DNA from 2 places in the Dactylosporangium sp. CA-139114 genome. Region 2 is predicted to be linked to the other one. Evidence: riboswitches for the same ligand, from Rfam matches in the RefSeq annotation. Region 2 holds a riboswitch; the other holds the start of a gene.

Region 1 (3,392 bases), 1.4 Mb from region 2:
GTCGCGCGAGCACCTCGTCGCCACGCCGGTGCCCGGGCTCGTCGCGGTCGCGGGCGGCAAGTACACCACGTACAGGGTGATGGCCGCCGATGCCGTGGACGCCGCGGTGCACGGGCTGGGCGGGGCGATACCGCCGTCGTGCACCGACCAGACGCCGCTCGTCGGCGCGGACGGCTTCGCGGCCCTGTGGAACCAGCGCGCCGCGCTCGCGACCGGCAGCGGCCTGCACGTCGCCCGGATCGAGCATCTCCTCGGCCGCTACGGCAGCCTCGTCCCCGAGGTGCTGGAGCTGCTCGCCGCCGACCCGCGGCTGGCGCGGCCGGTGCCCGGCGCCGACGACTACCTGATGGCGGAGGTGCGCTACGCCGTGCTGGCCGAGGGCGCCCGGCACGTCGAGGACGTGCTCACCCGCCGGACCCGCATCTCGATCGAGACGTTCGACCGGGGCGTGACGGCGGTGCGCCCCGTGGCCATGCTCATGGCCGACGCGCTCGGCTGGACCGCCGAGCAGGTCGACCGCGAGGTGGACAGCTACCGGCTGCGCGTGGAGGCGGAGCGGGCCTCCCAGACCCAGCCCGACGACCGCACCGCCGAGCGGATCCGCCGCGCGGCCCCCGACGTGGTGCCGGTGGTGCGCGCCGCCTGACGCACACATCGACAGACTTCCCTTCGATCGGCGCCGCTTCCTGAGAGAAGTCGCAGGTGGCCGGGGTGCACAAGGCATCTCGGCAGTTCCGATCGAGGGGTTCACCTGCGCCTGAGAAGCCGCTATGGTCATGGGGCTCGCCGCGAGTGATCGTCACCGTTCCGGTGACGGCGCGGCGGCCCGCCGAGTCGTGCTCGAACGAGCCGGGGACCCAAGCATCACAGGGGTGAATCCGTGCGGCCACGCGCCGCACGGTAGGGCGATCCTCCCGCCCGAATCCGTCAGCTAACCCGGTAGGCGGCACCGGAAGGAGCAGCACATGCACGCCCTCACGCGGGGCCCCACCTCGGCTCATCGCCCAGCGGACCCACCGGCCCGCCCGGATCGCCGCATCGGCTGACGCTCCGGCCCGCACACCGCTGCCCGATCACAACGCCACGACCGCCACTGTCCGCAGTGGACGGTCGATCGCGCATTCCCCCGCTCCGCACCGGACCCCCGGCCCGGAGTCGAACACTGTCGAGGTTTCCCGTGCAGTACCAGTGCAAACCCAATCGTCCCGACAATCTGAACCGTTCGCTCCGGCCGAGGTGCGCCCGTGCCGGCCGATGAGACCATCGGGCGGCACCGGCGGCAGGAGCAGCCCGGCCGTCGCCTCCCGGCCCGCCGCGGCATCGCCCTGTACTCCGCGGCCGCCGTCGTCGCGTTCGCCGTCATCGGCGCGCTGCTGTCGTTCACCTCACACGGCCCGAGCGCGCTGGCCGTGGCCCAGAACGAGTCGTCGAACCTGAGCGCCGACGAGCGGGCGGCCGACGCCGTGAACCGCGCATCGCGCGGCGAGGCGCGAACCGGCGACACGCCCAGCCGGCAACCGTCGCCGAAGGCGAGCGCCGCGGCGAAGCCGTCACCGGCGAAAACCACGGCGCAGCCGCCGCCGGGCACGGCCACCGCCGCGCCGACGACCGCCCCGCCCACGCCGGCGGTCATCGCCCCGATCGGCGGGCTGAGCCAGGCCGAGATGAACAACGCCGTGACGATCATCCGCACCGGACAGCAGATGGGCCTGCCCAGCCGCGCGTTCGTCGTGGCCCTCTCCACCGCGCTGCAGGAGAGCCACCTGCACAACCTCGCCAACTCCAACGTTCCCGAGTCGCTCAACCTGCCCAACGAGGGTGTGGGCAGCGACCACGACTCCGTCGGGCTGTTCCAGCAGCGGCCGAACTGGGGCACCGTCGAGGAGCTGATGAACCCCGCGGAGTCCGCGCGCCGCTTCTACAACGCGCTCATGGAGGTCTCCGGCTGGCAGCAGATGGACGTCACCGTCGCGGCGCAGACGGTCCAGGTGTCGGCGTTCCCGGACGCGTACGCCCAGTGGCAGTCGCTCGCCGAGCAGGTCGTCACCGCCGTGCCGTGATCCGCCCGCGCCCCGGGGTTTGTTAGGCGCCCGGGGCGGCGGGTAGACGCCTGCGGAGACGAAGGAGGTGGGGCGTGACCCAGACCCAGCACCAGGACGTCGTCGACGTCCTGAAGAACCAGCACGCCGAGATCAAGGTCCTCTTCAACCGGCTCGCCGGCGCGCAGGGCGACCAGAGGCGAGCGCTGTTCTTCGACCTGGTCCGGCTGCTCGCCGTGCACGAGAGCGCCGAGGAGCAGATCGTGCACCCGGAGGCCCGCCGGGCGCTGGGTGACCGCGGCGACCAGGTCGTCGACGCCCGGCTCCACGAGGAGTCCGAGGCCAAGCAGGTCCTGTCGGAGCTGTACGACCTGGGCGTCGACCACCCGGAGTTCGACGAGCGGCTCAGCGCGTTCGCGGCCGACGTCATCGAGCACGCCACCCGCGAGGAGGCCGAGGAGTTCGAGCAGCTGCGGCGCACCGTCGAGCCGGAGAAGCTGCGCCGGATGGCCTCCGTGTTCGAGGCGGCCGAGAAGCTCGCGCCGACCCGGCCGCACCCGGCCACGGGTGAGTCCGCGACGGCGAACCTGCTCGCCGGTCCCCCGATCGCCGTCTTCGACAAGATCCGGGACGCTCTGCGCCGGACCTGACCCACGAAGGCCCGCACCGGCCCGCCCGGTGCGGGCCGGAGCCGGTTGGTGTCAGGTGCCGGGCGGTGGGTAGTTCACGCCGCCATGACGGCTACGCAGACGGACGCCGCCCGGGCGGATCGCGGCATCGTGCTACCCGGCGTCGTGCTCGGCGCCGGCCTCGGCGGGTTCGTCGACGGCATCCTGCTGCATCAGATACTGCAGTGGCACCACATGCTCAGCAGTACCACCAGGTATCCGGCGGACACGCTCGCGGGTCTGCGGGTGAACACGCTGTGGGACGGGCTGTTCCACACCTGCACCTGGCTGGCCGTGCTGACCGGCCTGGCGCTGCTGTACTCCCGGATCACGGCGGGGCGCGCCCGGGTGTGGGGTTCGCGTGTCCTGTGGGGCTGGGTGCTGGTCGGCTGGGGCGGCTTCAACCTCGTCGAGGGCACGGTCGACCATCAGATCCTGGGCATCCACCACGTCCACGGCGGACCCGACCAGGGCTGGTGGGACCTGGGCTTCCTCGTGCTCGGCGCCGTCCTGATCGCCGCCGGCTGGCTGCTGCAGCGCTCCGCCCGGCCGGGCCGCCGCACCCGGTGAGCCACGCCCATCCCGCCGGCGGCGGCCTGCTGCCGGTCCTGGTCCTCGCCGGTGCGCTCGGCTACGACGCGATGGCGAGCCTCGGCCGCCGCCACTGGCCCTGGTGGCGCTCGGC
Region 2 (3,392 bases):
TTCGGCGCAGATCGCGCGCAGGAGCGGTACGACTGCCGCCCGCACCTGCGCGTCGGCGTCGTGGAGCAGCGCGAGGAAGCGGGGGCGCTCGGCGGCGAGGGTGGCGTTGGCCGTCCGCGTCCGCCCGGCGAGCGGCTGGTCCCAACCGGCGCCGGCGACGCTCGCCAGCAGCTCGATGGCCGCGGCCCGGCCGGGCACCCCCGGCGTGGTGGCGATGCGGGTGAGGAACGGCAGGGTCTCGAGGGTGCAGCGGTAGACGTCGCCCTGGTGGTGCACGACCCCGTAGAACTGGTCGAGCGCCACCTCGCGCACGGCCGGGTCGGGGTCGGCGAGGCCGCGCAGGATCGCGGGGACGCCCGCGGCGCAGCCGTAGGCGTGCCGCAGCCGCTTCCACGCGACGGCATCGAGCCCGGCGAACACGTCGGCGTCATCCATGGGCGGCGATCCTACGACGTGTCCGGCCGGGCTCGGGTCCCGCCGGTGGGGTTACACGCGGCCGTAGCCGTAGAGCGAGTCGATGTCGATCGGGGCGACCTTCACCACGGTCCGGCTGTTGGGGGCGTGGATGATCTGGTTGTTGCCGATGTAGATGCCCACGTGCCCGAGGCCGTTGTAGAACACCAGGTCACCGGGGGCGAGCTGGGCCCGCGAGATGTGCTTGACCTTGCCCCACTGCTGCGCGGCGTTGTGCGGCAGCGTGACGCCCGCCGCCTTCCACGCCATCATGGTCAGGCCCGAGCAGTCGAACGTGTTCGGGCCGGCGGCGCCGAAGACGTACTTCTTGCCGAGCTGGGCCCACGCGTAGCTGACCGCCTTGCCCGCCGCGCCGGAGACGGCCGGCGGCGGTCCCGGGTTGGTGGTCGGGTTGGCGGTCTTCACCGGGGTCTTCGCCTTCGCCGCCGCGGCGGCCGCGGCCGCGTCGGCCTTGCGCTGCATCTCGTCGAGCTTGGCGATGTTGCCCTCGATCTGCTTGCGCCGCGCCTCGAGGTCGGCCTTCTGCCGGCTCTGGGCCGCGAGGGTCTCGTTGAGGCGCTGCTTCTCGGCGTCGACGCCGGCCTTGGCCGAGGCATACCTGGCGAGGTCGGCCTGCTGGTTGCGCGAGATCTGCTGCAGCGTGCCGACGCGGTCGAAGAAGCCGTCCGACGACGTGGCACCCAGCATCAGCGACCAGGAGCTCAGGTTGCCGCCGGACTTGTAGGCGTTGACGGCGATCTGGTCGGCGGTGGCGCGGGCGGCGTCCATGCTGGCCTCGAGCGGCTGCAGGTCGGTCTCGCGCTGCTTGATCGTGGCCTGGGTGGCCTCGAGGTCACCGTTGATCTTGTTGTAGTCCTCGACGATGTGCTCGAGCTCCGCATTGCCCTTGTCGATCTGGGCCTGGAGTTCGTCGTGCGTCGGGTCGGCGTGTGCGGCACACGCCGGCGCGACCATCGCCGCGACCGCCACTCCGATGAGGAACGAGCGCAGCGCCGTCCGTCGGTTGAACACGGCAAGCGTCCTTCTTCGCATCCGCCTACCGGGTTAGCTGACGGGTTCGGGCGAGAAGAAGGTTCGCCCTACCACGACCGTGACGGTCGCGGATTCACCCCTGGAGCAAGCCCCGGATGGGTCCCCGGCTCACGCGCCGGCGCCTGTTGCCAGGGCCGTCGTACGACTCGGCGGAGCCTGCCCGGGCCGCCCTCGGTGAGCGGCTGTGGCCTGGCAGGCCGCACCAAACGTATCGGCGGGATCCCGGCGGCGGAACCGCCCTAAGCAACACTTAACGTTCGCTCAAAGATCACGTTGCGGCGATGGCTACCGATATCGCCCGATTGCTCCCGATCACGGCCGCGGCCCGTCCAGCGCTGCGCAGCGGTTCAGGCGATCGCCGATCTCGACGGGGACGGCCCTCCTCGCCCGCAAGCATCTCCATGCCGCACACAACGCCACGGCCGCGCGGCAGCGGGGGACGGGCCGGCGACGCTCCGAAGTGGACACTGCCGGGCCGGCGGCGGAGGAAACGTTCCAACGAACGGGTGTACCCGCACCACCCCCGCCGCGGATCGACCCGGCGGGCGCGAGCAGCCGAAATGCGCACAGGAAGGCCGGATTGCGCCGGGCCGCCCACCACCGCCGGGCCATGTAGGCCCTTGTTCGCGCACGCCGGGCACGAGTAACGTCACGGACCGTGAGCGCAGTCCAGCGTAACAACGTCCGGCTGCTCGGGCCCGAGCACGCCCCGGCCGTCGTCTTCGCGCACGGCTTCGGCTGCGACCAGCACATGTGGCGGCTCGTCGCGCCGCGGTTCGCCGACGATCATCGCGTCGTGCTGTTCGATCACGTCGGGGCCGGCAACTCCGATCTCGGCGCCTACGACCCCCGGCGGTACACGTCGCTCGGCGCCTACGCCGACGACCTGCTCGAGCTGCTCCACGAGCTCGGCCTGCGCGAGGTCGTGTTCGTCGGGCACTCGGTCGCCGCGATGATCGGGCTGCTCGCGGCGAACGCCGAGCCGGACCGGTTCGCCAAGCTCGTGCTCGTCGGCCCCTCCCCGCGATACATCGACGACCACGACTACTACGGCGGCTTCAGCGCCGGCGAGATCGACGAGCTGCTGGAGAGCCTCGACCGCAACTATCTCGGCTGGTCCGCGGCGATGGCGCCGGTCATCATGGGCAACGCCGACCGGCCGGAGCTCGGCCAGGAGCTGAGCAACAGCTTCTGCCGCACCGATCCGGCGATCGCGCGGCAGTTCGCCGAGGTGACCTTCCGCTCCGACACTCGCGCGGATCTGGGCAAGGTGAGCGTGCCGACGCTGATCCTGCAGTGCTCCGAGGACGTCATCGCCCCCCGGGAGGTGGGGGCGTACTGCAACGCCAACATCCCCGGCAGCACCCTCGTCGTCCTCGACGCGACCGGCCACTGCCCGCACCTCAGCGCCCCGGACGAGACGTTCGCGGCGATCGACGGTTTCCTGCGGACGGGCTGACGCGTGCCCGAGCCGCTGCCCGAGGAGAACGCCGAAGAACTGTACGACAGCGCCCCCTGCGGGTATCTCACGCTGTTGCCGGACGGCACCATCGTGCGCGTGAACCGCACGTTCCTGCGGTGGACCGGCTGGCGCCGCGACCAGCTGGCCGGCCGGCGCGTGCACGAGTTCTACGCCGCCGGGAGCCGGATCTGGCACGAGACGCACCTGGCGCCGCTGCTGCACCTGCAGGGCGAGGTCCGGGAGGCGGCGGCCGAGTTCCGCAAGGCCGACGGCTCCCGGCTCGACGCGTTCGTCAACGCGGTGCTGCGCGCGGGTCCGGCCGGCAGCCAGGCCCTCGTGCGGATGACGGTGTTCGACGCGAAGGAGCGCCGGATGTACGAGCGGCAGCTGCTCGAGGAGCGCCGCAGCGCCGAGCGCAACGCGA

The links. A riboswitch is a leader RNA that binds a small molecule or an ion and turns the genes downstream of it on or off. The one in region 2 is predicted to bind cyclic di-AMP.
Region 1: linked by a shared signal. The riboswitch ahead of ACQP2P_RS20345 (hypothetical protein) and the one ahead of ACQP2P_RS13945 (NlpC/P60 family protein) in region 2 are both predicted to bind cyclic di-AMP.

Annotation. Positions count from the first base shown of each region.
Region 1 is NZ_CP192080.1:4,480,727-4,484,118, reverse strand. It holds gene ACQP2P_RS20350 (glycerol-3-phosphate dehydrogenase/oxidase) at 1-646, shown strand, start outside; cyclic di-AMP (ydaO/yuaA leader) riboswitch at 818-961, shown strand; gene ACQP2P_RS20345 (hypothetical protein) at 1,245-2,060, shown strand; gene ACQP2P_RS20340 (hemerythrin domain-containing protein) at 2,135-2,689, shown strand; gene ACQP2P_RS20335 (DUF2243 domain-containing protein) at 2,774-3,277, shown strand; gene ACQP2P_RS20330 (cytochrome c oxidase assembly protein) at 3,274-3,392, shown strand, end outside.
Region 2 is NZ_CP192080.1:3,069,238-3,072,629, reverse strand. It holds gene ACQP2P_RS13950 (HEAT repeat domain-containing protein) at 1-435, opposite strand, end outside; gene ACQP2P_RS13945 (NlpC/P60 family protein) at 487-1,485, opposite strand; cyclic di-AMP (ydaO/yuaA leader) riboswitch at 1,493-1,637, opposite strand; gene ACQP2P_RS13940 (alpha/beta fold hydrolase) at 2,165-2,965, shown strand; gene ACQP2P_RS13935 (SpoIIE family protein phosphatase) at 2,969-3,392, shown strand, end outside.